3 regions of the Margalitia sp. FSL K6-0131 genome follow, and region 3 is predicted to be linked to each of the others. Evidence: riboswitches for the same ligand, from Rfam matches in the RefSeq annotation. Region 3 holds a riboswitch; each other region holds the start of a gene.
The links. Region 3 has a riboswitch for thiamine pyrophosphate ahead of thiM (hydroxyethylthiazole kinase). Riboswitches for the same ligand answer to the same signal wherever they lie in the genome.
Positions count from the first base shown of each region.

Region 1: it holds a riboswitch for thiamine pyrophosphate, as region 3 does, so the genes downstream of both, tenA (thiaminase II) here and thiM (hydroxyethylthiazole kinase) in region 3, are expected to answer to the same signal.
Region 2: it holds a riboswitch for thiamine pyrophosphate, as region 3 does, so the genes downstream of both, thiW (energy coupling factor transporter S component ThiW) here and thiM (hydroxyethylthiazole kinase) in region 3, are expected to answer to the same signal.

Region 1 is NZ_JBBOZS010000001.1:2,939,170-2,943,447, reverse strand. Features, by position in the region: gene NSQ59_RS14395 (ABC transporter permease) at 1-602, shown strand, start outside; gene NSQ59_RS14390 (alpha-glucosidase/alpha-galactosidase) at 651-1,970, shown strand; TPP riboswitch at 2,161-2,268, shown strand; gene tenA (thiaminase II) at 2,388-3,089, shown strand; gene tenI (thiazole tautomerase TenI) at 3,164-3,787, shown strand; gene thiO (glycine oxidase ThiO) at 3,784-4,278, shown strand, end outside.
Region 2 is NZ_JBBOZS010000001.1:3,042,740-3,047,017, reverse strand. Features, by position in the region: gene NSQ59_RS14910 (MFS transporter) at 1-1,203, shown strand, start outside; RNA gene ssrS (6S RNA) at 1,383-1,579, shown strand; TPP riboswitch at 1,978-2,080, shown strand; TPP riboswitch at 2,163-2,265, shown strand; gene thiW (energy coupling factor transporter S component ThiW) at 2,342-2,863, shown strand; gene tenA (thiaminase II) at 2,887-3,558, shown strand; gene NSQ59_RS14890 (ABC transporter ATP-binding protein) at 3,646-4,278, shown strand, end outside.
Region 3 is NZ_JBBOZS010000001.1:4,257,618-4,261,895, forward strand. Features, by position in the region: gene thiE (thiamine phosphate synthase) at 1-487, opposite strand, end outside; gene thiD (bifunctional hydroxymethylpyrimidine kinase/phosphomethylpyrimidine kinase) at 484-1,290, opposite strand; gene thiM (hydroxyethylthiazole kinase) at 1,301-2,113, opposite strand; TPP riboswitch at 2,218-2,327, opposite strand; gene NSQ59_RS20835 (ATP-binding protein) at 2,541-4,064, shown strand.

The DNA.
Region 1 (4,278 bases), 1.3 Mb from region 3:
AAGGGAAAACTCCTCCATTTATTATTACTTTAGGCGCGATGATGATCTTTAGGAGCGTTACCCAACAATTCATGCAAGGTTACAACCCGACAGTGCCGATGGATTTCTTACAAGTTTCCAATCTCAGCATTGGAGGATATTTGATTATGCCGATTCTATATTGGGCTATCATTGCATATATCCTTTATTATGTCTCTAAGCGAACCGTTTTCGGGAGACAAGTCATTGCGGTCGGTTCCAATGAAAAATCGGCAAAGCTATCCGGAGTAAATGTAGATAAAATTAAGGTACGAGTATATGCATTAATGGGGATTCTTGTTTCCATTGCGGCTATTCTTCAAGTGACTAGGATAGGTTCCATGGACTTTGCAAACGCTGGAAGAGGAGCAGAAATGGATGCTATTGCTGCAGCGGTAGTAGGTGGAACAAGCCTGATGGGCGGAAGAGGATTTATTATCGGTACCATCTATGGGATGTTAATTATTGCGGTAATGAATAATTTATTGAATTTATTTGGAGTGCCGCCGTTTTTAAGAGAGGCGTTTAAAGGGATTATAGTGATTGGAGCTGTGCTTCTGCAAAGGAAGGAAAAATCAGCTTAAGAGTGGAATAGTTTAATAGAAAAAATTCTGTTAAATAAGGAGAGAATAATGTCTAAAATTACGTTTTTAGGAGCGGGAAGTACTGTATTTGCAAAGAATGTCCTGGGAGATTGTATGTTAGTTCCAGCTTTAGAAGGCTTTGAATTTGCGTTGTTTGATATTGATGAACAGCGTTTAAGCGATTCAGAAAAAATGCTGACTAATTTAAAAGAAAACCTAAACAAAAACATTCAAATCAAAGCGTATCATGATCGGAAAGAGGCACTTAGGGATGCAAAATACGTCATCAATGCCATTCAAGTAGGCGGATACAAACCAAGTACGGTTATTGATTTTGAGATTCCGAAAAAATATGGTTTAAGACAAACGATTGCAGATACGGTCGGAATAGGCGGAATCTTCCGTAATCTGCGCACCATTCCGGTAATGCTTGATTTTGCAAAGGATATGGAAGAAGTGTGTCCTAATGCATTATTCCTCAATTACACGAATCCAATGGCGGTTTTAACTGGGGTTATGAATCGTTTTACAAATATCAAAACGGTTGGATTATGTCATAGTGTCCAAGTTTGTACAAAAGAGTTATTTCGTTCATTAGGGATGGATCCAAAAGGAGTACAGGAAAAGATTGCTGGCATTAACCATATGGCATGGTTGTTAGAAGTAAAAAAGGATGGGAAAGATCTATATCCTGAAATAAAGAAAAGAGCGAAAGAAAAACAAAAAACAAAGCACCATGATATGGTCCGATTCGAATTGATGGATAAGTTTGGCTACTATGTAACGGAATCATCCGAACACAATGCTGAATACCATCCATATTTTATAAAATCAAGGTATCCAGAGCTGATAGACAAGTACAATATTCCACTTGATGAATATCCGCGCAGATGTGTGAACCAAATAGAAAATTGGGAAAGAATGAGAGAGGATTTAGTAAATAACAAGTCATTAGACCATACTCGTACAAAAGAATACGGCTCAAGAATTATCGAAGCAATTGAAACAGATATTCCATTTAAATTTGGCGGAAATGTGCTCAATACAGGAAGACTTATTAGCAACCTACCTGAAAAAGCATGTGTAGAAGTTCCATGTATTGCAGATCGCAGCGGCATCACTCCTACCTATGTAGGGGATCTCCCAGAGCAATTAGCAGCACTTAACCGAACAAATATCAATACTCAACTGCTCACCATAGAGGCAGCCATTACTGGAAAGCGGGAACACATTTATCAAGCAGCTATGCTGGATCCACATACATCAGCTGAATTATCGTTGGATGATATCGTTTCGTTATGTGATGATTTAATCGAAGCGCATGGGGAATGGCTGCCGAAGTTTGATGGATCACCAGTGTTAGTTTGATGATAAGTATTTATCATGTATGAAGTGGTTAAAAGTTGGATCCGTGAAGATCTAAAAATACTTAAATATCATTTTAAATAAGTAAGATAGTTGAAAGGAAATAAGACATTACTAGACAATATATCTTCTTGACATATATTTAAATCATGCTATGATAATAGCGAAATATTGTTGGAAAACTTAATATTTTTTTAACCACTAGGGGTGCCATTTAAATGGCTGAGATTAAAGTGTGACTTTGAGACTCTTAGAACCTGATCTGGTTTATACCAGCGTAGGGAAGTGGAACAAGGAAATTTTTTGTGTATTTTAATTTCCATATAAAACCACTTTCTTGAGCGTTGAGAAAGTGGTTTTTTGTTGCACTTTGAAAAGATCTATGGATGCACAACAAAATGATTTTTTGGAGGAGATCGTATGAATTTTTCAGAACAGTTACGACAAGAAGTGGATACCATTTGGGAAGCTAGTTTTCATCATCCTTTTGTGACGGGAATTGCAGATGGAAGCCTATCATTGGAAAGTTTTCGATATTATGTGTTACAGGATTCGTATTATCTTTCTCATTTTGCAAGGGTGCAAGCTTATGGGGCAGCTAAGGCACCAGATTTACATACAACGGCACGTATGGCGGTCCACGCACAAGGGACGGCTGAAGCCGAGCTTAAACTACATGCTCATTTTTCTAAACAATTGGGGATCACAGAAGCTGAAAGAGAGGAATTTAAGCCTGCACCGACAGCTTATGCTTATACATCTCATCTGTACCGTGCGGCATTTGCAGGTCATATCGGTGATATAATTGCTGCCTTATTGCCGTGCTATTGGCTTTATGATGAAATTGGGCAGCGATTAAAGGGAAATACACCAGAGGAACCAATTTACCAAGAATGGATTGCGGCATATGGCGGTGAGTGGTTTCATGAAAAAGTGATGGAGCAAATCCAGCGTATTGACGAGATTGCCAAGCAAGTAACGGATTCGGATTTAGAACGAATGACACAACATTTTATCATAAGCAGTCAATACGAATACTCCTTTTGGGAAATGGCTTATCGGATGGAAGATTGGCCGATTAAGCAAAAGGTCAACAGTTTATTGATAGCTGATTTGGAATAGGAAAAAGATTGCACTCTTATTAAATATGAAATAGAGTACGAGATTTATCAAATATTGAGGTTGGTGGATGTAAATTGAGGCCCGAGCTACATATTATTTCAACAGGAATGCAGTCTGTTTCTGAAATGGTTCAAATCGTAGGTGAAATTCATCCTTATATCGATGCTTTTCATATTAGGGAAAAAAAGAAATCGGCCAGGGAGCTTATTGAAATAGTGAATCAATTAAACGCTAACGGCGTTCCGTTAGAAAAAATAATAATCAATGACCGTATAGATGTAGCAATGGTCGCGCGGGTAAAGGGTGTACAACTTGCTTATCATAGCTTGGACATTTCTGCGGTAAAAGGGGTGTTTCCAAGTTTAAGGTTGGGCTGTTCCGTTCATTCCCTAAATGAGGCGTTGTATGCTGAAAAGTTCGGTGCAGATTATGTGTTGTTTGGACATATTTTTTCCACGCAATCCAAGCCTGATGTAGAACCACGCGGTTTGGAAAAATTAAGAGAAGTAACTACGAAAGTGACTATTCCTGTGATTTCTATTGGCGGTATTGATTTTAAGCACGTGAAAAAGGTGTTAAAAACAGGGGTACAAGGGGTTGCTGTAATGTCTGGGGTCATGTTGGCGGACAATCCCCTTCAAGCAGTAAAAGAATATTCATTTCAACTTGGGTTAAGGGAAAGAGGTAAAGCAAAATGAGTGAATGTTATGATGCCATCGTTGTAGGTGGCGGTGTTAATGGCAGTGCAATTTCCTATAACCTTGCGAAACGTGGCTTAAAGGTAATTCTATTAGAAAAGGACCGTTTAGCTAGCAAAGCATCAAGTGCGGCGGCGGGAATGCTTGCTGCCCAAGCAGAGCTTGAAAAGGATGGCCCACTCTTTCAATTGGCCAAAAAGAGCCGTTCGATGTTTCCTAATCTAGCTGTGGAATTAAAGGAAAGGTCAGGGATTGATATTGAATTGGTGCAGAAGGGATTAGTCAAGATTGCCAGTTCACAAGCAGAGGTACAGGAGTTTCAAAAAATGATGGAGGCAAAGCAGCAAGCAGGGGAAACGGTGGAATGGATGACAGGAAAACAATTATGTGAAAAAGAACCTGCTTTATCACCTAATTTACTTGGAGGAATGTACATTCCAAATGATGGCCAGCTTTCACCTTTCCAACTAAGCCATGCTTTTGCTAAATCA
Region 2 (4,278 bases), 1.2 Mb from region 3:
ATAGAACGTGGAACCGCCAATTTCAAAAAAACAAATTTAGCCCTATTTGCTGGCGGTTTCAACACATTTGCCATTCTTTGGAGCACCCAGCCATTACTGCCGGATATTGCGAAGGAGTATCATGTTTCACCGGCAGTATCTAGTTTAACATTATCGTCTACCACCATTGCACTAGCTATTAGTATGCTGCTTACAGGCTCTCTCTCAGAAGTATATGGTCGAAAACCGGTTATGACGATTTCATTAGTAGCTTCTTCGATATTAGCAATATTAACAGCATTTAGTCCAAGTTTTCATTTATTACTTTTACTAAGAATTCTGCAAGGGATTGTTTTAGGCGGATTGCCTGCGATTGCAATGGCTTATTTGGGGGAGGAAATTGAGCCGAAAAGTTTGGGAATGGCGATGGGGTTATATATAAGCGGAAACTCTATCGGCGGTATGGGCGGACGTATCATCAGCGGGGTCCTGACCGATTTTTTTAATTGGAGAATTGCTATTGTAGTAATTGGTATTATCAGTTTACTTGCGAGTCTATTATTTTGGTTTACATTACCCAAGTCAACTCATTTCCAAGCACGAAAATTGGAGATTGGAAAATTAGGAACATCACTGTTCAGTCAATTTAAAGAACCTGGATTAATTTATCTATTTGGTATTGGATTTTTATTAATGGGAAGCTTTGTTTCTCTTTATAATTATATTGGATTTCAATTAATTGCACCGCCTTATTCCTTAAGTCAAACCTTAGTCGGATTTATTTTCGTCGTCTATTTAGTTGGAACCTTTAGTTCAACATGGATGGGAATGTTGGCAGATAAACATGGCAGAAGAAAAATCTTGCAAGTTTCTCTCGCTATATTATTAATCGGGTCACTCATAACCCTTAACACAAATCTATGGCTAAAAATTATTGGCATTGCTATTTTTACTTTCGGATTTTTTGCCGGCCATTCCATTGCAAGCGGCTGGGTTGGAAAGCTTTCGTCACATGATAAAGCACAAGCATCAGCTCTTTATTTGTTCTTTTATTACACAGGCTCAAGTATTGGAGGTACGGTAAGCGGAACCTTCTACAGTAATTTCGGATGGATGGGTGTCGTTGGGATGATCGCTATATTTGCTGTCATTGCGGTATTATTCTCTATCCGTTTAGCAACAATAGCGAAAAGGAAGCTTCAAGTTTCTTCTCATCGGGTGTAAGTGCTCAAAAATATCAATAGTGGGCACTGAATTCGTTTTTTCATATAAACGTTATTTTCGTAAAAACACTATGAAAATTACCGCCTTTAATGACATAGAGGAATCTTTGTCTGCAGACATTAAAATTGGATGGAAAACCTTTCATTTGATTTTTTATCAAAAGGGGAGTAATATAATAACACAAGCTGCGTTGTTCGTAATCATAATAAAGTTTTAACCTTTGAGCTGTAATAGGGAGTTTATATAGAAACCGGAATGACAAGCCTCTGTCTATAAGACATGGAGGACACGCAGAAACGTTTCTGAGAACACCCACTTTGAGGAGTGGTGGTTTAAAACTTTCTTATCATTAAATTACGGCAAAGGCGGCTCCTTACATAATCAACTTAGTCAGTTTCCATAAGAAACTGGCTTTTTTGTGTTTAGCGTTTTTAAGTCTATGTGAAGATAAAACCATAAATAAATTCATAATAACTAATAAACTGAGGAAAAAAATAATCAAAATTGGCGAACATAATCTTGAATTTTGGATAATATATAATAAAAAGTTGCATTAGACCAAAAAAATTGACTGTAAATAAAAATGATGGAAGGAGTGTTATCATGAAAGAGGGAGAATTAAGGAAACAAGGTACCCAAATCCCGACTCAATTTATGATACAAAGGTCGAAAAGATTGATGATTACATTATCTCCGATGGTTATTTTATTAATATAATAAAATTTCTTCTTTCTTTTTCTAAAATTTGTGCTAGTATATGTATATAAATGAATAATGAATCACTAGGGGAGTCTTAAACAGACTGAGACAGATATGTTCTGGACCCTTTGAACTTGATCCAGTTAGTGCTGGCGTAAGGAAGTGGCTGAATTTATGAAGGTAATGAATATTTTATCCTTGTAAATGTAACCCGTCCTTACATGAAGGGCGGGTTTTTTGCGTCCTTCCAATTGAATATTAGTATCTGCTAGGGGAGCCGTGTGGCTGAGAGAAATCGTTGGATTGAAACCCTTTGGACCTGATCCAGGTTGTACTGGCGTAGGGAAGCGGTAGATTGTTGTTGAGATATACAACTAATGCTACAACCGCTTTCTATTTTGAGAGCGGTTTTTTTATTATAAAGGAGGAATTTTTTATTATGAGTAAGGTTAAAAAAATGACTTTAACTTGTGTGATTATTGCCATCACTACATTAACAAGTAATATCGTGTACATTCCGGTAGGCTTTGCAAAGATTTTTCCCATTCAGCATATGGCAAATGTTTTAACGGCTGTTCTATTAGGACCGATGTATTCGGTTGCCCAGGCATTTATTGTTTCCCTTATACGGAACATGGCAGGGACGGGATCGATTTTCGCGTTTCCAGGAAGTATGATTGGTGCTTTTCTTTCAGGGATTTTATTTATGAAAACGAAAAAGCTTTTGTGGGCATTTACTGGTGAAGTAGTGGGGACAGGTATCATTGGTGCTATTTGCTGTTATCCGCTGGCCACTCTTATCCTTGGGCAAAAAGCAGCCGTTTTTGGCTTTATTCCAGCATTTATTGTAAGTTCTTTCGGAGGTGCGGTAATTGGAATAATTGTTTTAAAGGTTTTACTGAAAAATCAGGCACTGCAGGGAATCATTCGCAAAAACAGTCTTTTCAATCGTGAGCTTTAGGCCACAGGAAGGAGCAATGAAAAATGACTTTTTCTGAACGCTTATTTAATAATATTCAATCAATCTGGAATCAAAATCATCAGCATCCATTTGTACAAGGAATAGGGAAAGGGACACTTCCGAAAGAAATGTTTCAAGAATATATGAAACAGGATTATGTTTATTTGATCCAATATGCGAAGTTATATGCTATTGGTGTTCAAAAAGCAAATGATCTTGCATCGATGACACATTTTGCCCAGCTACTACATAACATTCTTCATTTTGAAATGAATGTTCATCGGGAATACGCTAGTCAGTTTGGTATAACAACGGAAGAGTTGGAACAAACAAAGCCTACGCCAAATAATTTAGCATATACGAGCTATATGTTAAGTGTTGCCCAAAATGGAACGCTTGCAGAGCTCATTTCATGTCTGCTGCCATGTGCTTGGGACTACTGGGAAATTGGAAAGCTATTGAAAAAACAATATGGACATCAGCTGGAGAATAATCCTTACAAAACATGGATAGAGACGTATTCCTCCGATGAATTCGGTTCCATTGCACTATGGTTGATTAAATTATTGGATGAAATAACTATTGGGAAATCAGAGGAGGAACTGGCAGTGCTGGAAAATCATTTTCAAATCACTTCCAAATATGAATATTTATTTTGGGAGATGCTTATGTCTGGACAAGATTGGCCATTATAAAGGGCTGCTTTATGTAGCTTATCTACTGACACATATAAATTATAAGGTAGATAAAGAAAAGAGCCTTTTTAGAAAGGAAAGAGTAAAATGACACTTCATTTAGAGAAGGTTTCTTTTACCTATGATCACAACCCGATTGTTTCCAATTTTTCTTTAACGGTTGAAAAAGGTGAATTTGTTAGTTTGATAGGAAAAAGCGGTTCAGGTAAGAGCACCATTTTAAAACTAATTGCTGGACTGCTCCAACCGAAAACGGGACAAATATTAATGGATACGGCAATTCCATCTCCGGGCAGTTTCGGTTATATGCCACAGCAGAACTTGCTTTTACCATGGAGGACTGTTTTAGAGAACTTAATGCTTCATTCAGAAATTCAAAAAGGAAATAACTATACAAAAGAGGATGTGAGAGAATGGCTTCGGAAAACAGGCCTTGCGGAATGGGAAAATGCTTTGCCAAAACAACTTTCCGGCGGCATGAAGCAGCGCATCGCTTTTTTGCGAACCATTCTGACTGGTTCGGAAGTACTGTTATTAGACGAACCATTCGGAGCCCTCGATGCTTTTACAAAGCGAGATATGCAAAAATGGCTGCTTTCGATTTGGCAGGAACTTGATAAAACGATTCTCTTTATTACTCATGATTTAGAAGAGGCTATTCTTCTTAGTGATAGAATCCTTATTCTCCATCCGCAGCAAGGAGTGGAAGAATTGAAGGTA
Region 3 (4,278 bases):
CCCGGAAATGTTGAATATGCTGAACGCCTTGGACTGGTTTCGCATCTTCCTTTGTTTTAGTAGGAAAAATCGGGCCGACACCAAAATAATCTGCACCAGCTTCCATTGATGTCAATGCTTCTTCCATCGTATGAACGGAAACTCCTAGAATTTTATCTCCAATCCTTTTACGAACCTCATCCACCGGTGCATCCTCTTGGCCAATATGTACCCCGTCAGCCTCTAAGGAAATGGCTAAGTCAATATCATCATTCACAATAAATGGGATCCCATGTTCTTTGCAGATGGTCTGTAGCTCCTCGGCAAGTGCAAATTTCGCGTCGCCCGTTAAAGCGTCTATTCCTTTTTCGCGAAATTGAAATAAGGTGATCCCGCCAGCAATAGCATCCTTCAGTACACTTGCAGGACTTTTATAGCAATTTGTACTGCCCATAATAAAATATAATTTTAATATATCTCTTAAACTATCCGAATCGATTCTCGTCATTTTATCAAACTGCTCCTTTTTTTATATGCCCAATGATTCGTTGGACCATGTCCGTTTCCAAGTGGAATATTTTCTTCAATTGCCGCTTGGATAAAATCTTTTGCAGTTACAACCGCATCATACACCTTTTTGCCTTTGGCAAGTTCTGCGGTAATAGCTGCCGAAAAGGTACAACCGGTTCCATGAGTGTTTTCCGTATTGATTCTTTTTGACTTTAAATAAGCAAATTCATATCCATCGTAAAAAAGATCCATTGTCTCTAACGGATCCGTGTCATGTCCGCCTTTAATAACAACATTTTTTACACCTAATTCAATGAATCTTTTCGCTGCTTCTTCTTTATCTTTTATTGATTTTATTTCCATATCAATAATCACTTCCGCTTCCGGAATATTCGGAGTGATAATCAATGATAACGGGATAAGCTTCTTTTTCAATGCGGATACTGCTTCTTGCTGCAATAGAGAGGCTCCTCCTTTCGCAATCATCACAGGGTCTATAACGATATTTTTCCAGTTATTTAAGATGATTTGCTCAGAAACCGCTTGGATTATATCAGCGTTGAACAGCATTCCTGTCTTTAGGGCATCCACCCCAATATCATCTGCTATGGAACGAATTTGCTCTACTACCGCCTCCACCGATAAGGGATAAACTGCTTGAACTCCTAATGTATTTTGGGCGGTTATTGCTGTGATGGCTGACATTCCATATACCTCAAGCTCTTGGAACGTTTTTAAATCCGCCTGAATACCTGCTCCTCCACCACTATCGGAGCCTGCTATTGTTAATGCTTTTCTCATTTTCCGGCACCTACCCTTCTCTTTGTTCAATGAAAGCTTTTTCGATTACATGTTGACCTGAAACAGATGCAAGCTGATCTAGAAACTCCATTTGAAAGCTTCCCGGTCCTTTGGAAGCTGTTCTTTCTGCTGCCAATTCAGCAGCAATTCCATATGCTGTAACGGCAGAGGCAGCTGCAGCCAATAGATTTTTTTCAACAGCAGCAAAAGCACCAATTACAGAAGTTAACAAACAACCTGTGCCTGTTACTTTCGTTAATATCGGATGACCGTTTCGACCCACAAAGGTTGTGGTACCATCCGTAATTACATCCTCTTTTCCAGTTACTACGATAATCGTTTGCAGTTTACGAGCAGCGGTGATAGCAAGATCTATTTGATTTCCTTGGACATTCCCTGCATCTACTCCCTTCACCTCTGCCTGAAAACCTGCGATATTAGCAATCTCCCCTGCATTTCCTCTTATAATGGAAATCTTTACTTCTCTCATAATCCTACCTGCCATCTCGGTTCGATACGGTGTTGCGCCTGCTCCAACCGGATCAAAAATGACCGGAACCCCGTGGGCATTAGCGGACTTTCCTGCAATAATCATCGATTCTACCGTTTCTGAATTTAACGTTCCCATATTTAAAACTAGCGCACCGGCAATCTTAGCCATGTCCCCCACCTCTTCAGGAGCATATGCCATTACAGGAGACGCCCCTAATGCCAAAAGTCCGTTGGCCGTAAAATTTGTCACTACCACATTCGTAATATTATGAACAAGCGGATTTTCCTTCCTCACATTGTGTAAAATGTCTCCAATTAATACCTTATCCATTTTTCATCCTCCTCAAAGTCATATTCTGGGTCGTGTTCCTGGGGGAAATACAAAAAAGCCAGCTCCTTCTTTAGGACCTGGCATCATTAGTAAGAGAAAAAACATTTTTCACTCCACTACTTTCCTCCGCTGGTATTAACCAGATCAGGTCCAAAGGGTTAAAAAACTTCCTGTTTTTCTCTCAGCCCAAATTAGGGCACCCCTAGTAGTCTTTAAAACTTTTATTCTTTGTACTTATCATATCCCGCAGAATTCAATATGTAAAGCAATTAAACAGTGTTGCGCGTCCATCGTATAATTTGTACACAAGTGGTCCCTGACACCCTTAACATCCATTTGTGGTAACAGGCACAAAAAAAAGGGATTTTGTGGTTTGTTGTCAAAATTTAATGGTACAAAGAGACTATTGTTGAAAGAGGTGGAGGGTATGGATAAGGAATTGAAACGGATTGGTCAAAAGTTAATGGATCATTGCCACCTATTAGCGAAAAATCTACAGGAAAAACAAAGCAATGATCCACATTTTCATTTACTCCAAAATCTTACATCTATCCAAGAAGTGTTTTTTCATTGTCTTGGTAATTCTCTTTCCCAGAATATAGAATCCACTCATTTCATGATGAATAAATGGGCAAGATTGTTACTAGAAAAAACGTACATATTTCATACACGACTTCAAAAGCAATATCTTTTTCCGAGCCATCATTATAAATCGGTGATTATGGACTTTTTAGAAGAAGAGATAAACAACTGCAGCATCTCTCCACAGGTTCTATTTCAAGTAATGAAAAAAATAGATTCTTTTATACAGCAAGCATCTACTATTTTTTCAAACCAAATGAATCCGCTCATCATAAAAGAATTGCGTCAATATGCCTCATGTTTGGCAGAAGAAAATATCACTTTGCGTGAACTAAATGATCTAAAAAATGCATTGAAAGAGGCAACGATCCTTGTTATTACGGATAAGGAGGATGCTATTAAATATGCTAATCAAAAATTTTGCGACATAACGAAATACAAGGAAGAAGAACTAATAGGGCAAAACCATCACAATCTTTTAAACTCCGGCTATCACACGGAAGAATTTTTTCAAGAAATACGAGAATATATAAAACAAGGCAAGGTTTGGAAAGGAGAAATTTGTAACAAAGCAAAAGATGGCAGTCTTTATTGGGTTGATTGCACTATAGTGCCGTTTAAAGATCGCAACGGGAACACGTTTCAGCATTTTTCCATTCAACATGATATTACTGAGCAAAAAAATACCGAAGAAATGCTTCGCAAGACCGAGAAGTTATCGTTGGTTGGTGAACTGGCAGCTGGGATTGCACATGAAATCCGCAATCCTCTCACTACCATTCGCGGTTTTGTTCAAATTCTTGACCATTTTTCAGATGAGAAGAAATATCTTTATTCTAAAACGATATTAGAGGAAATTGACCGCATTAATTTTATTGTGAACGAATTCATGGTGTTCGCGAAACCGCATACTGTTGAATTTAATAATTGCAACCTAGTCGATATCATAAGGAATGTCGTTCATTTACTCAACGCGGAAGCCGCTATGAAAAATGTTGAAATTACCGAAGCATATCACGATAACGACATTCTCATCTACGGAGAAAGAAATCAATTAGCTCAAGTATTTCTGAATATGCTTAAAAACGCTATTGATGCATTACCTAATGGGGGCAAAATTAAGATCTCCAGCTCATTGGACGAGGAAAATGTAATGATTTCCATACAAGATAACGGAATTGGGATGTTACCTGAACAAGTCGTTAAAATAGGAGAACCCTTCTACACATTAAAGGAAAATGGAAATGGGTTAGGGTTAATGGTCAGCTATAAAATTATTGAAAATCATCGTGGAACCATTATGGTGGAAAGTGAATTGAATAAAGGAACCACCTTTCATATATCCTTTCCTCTTCTTAATAACATTTAAACGGTTTCTTTTTGAGCTTCCAGGTAAATCCGATCAAAAAGATAAATGAATTTCAAAAAGGATCTTAGGGTCCTTTTTTTTATTTTAACAAAAATAACAATATATCTATTAAAATGTCATTTTCTTATCAAAATACAGGTAAATAGATCTATTTATATTGAAAACGGACAAAAAGTGACAAGCTTTTTAGTAATTCTTTATAAAAGCATTCCAT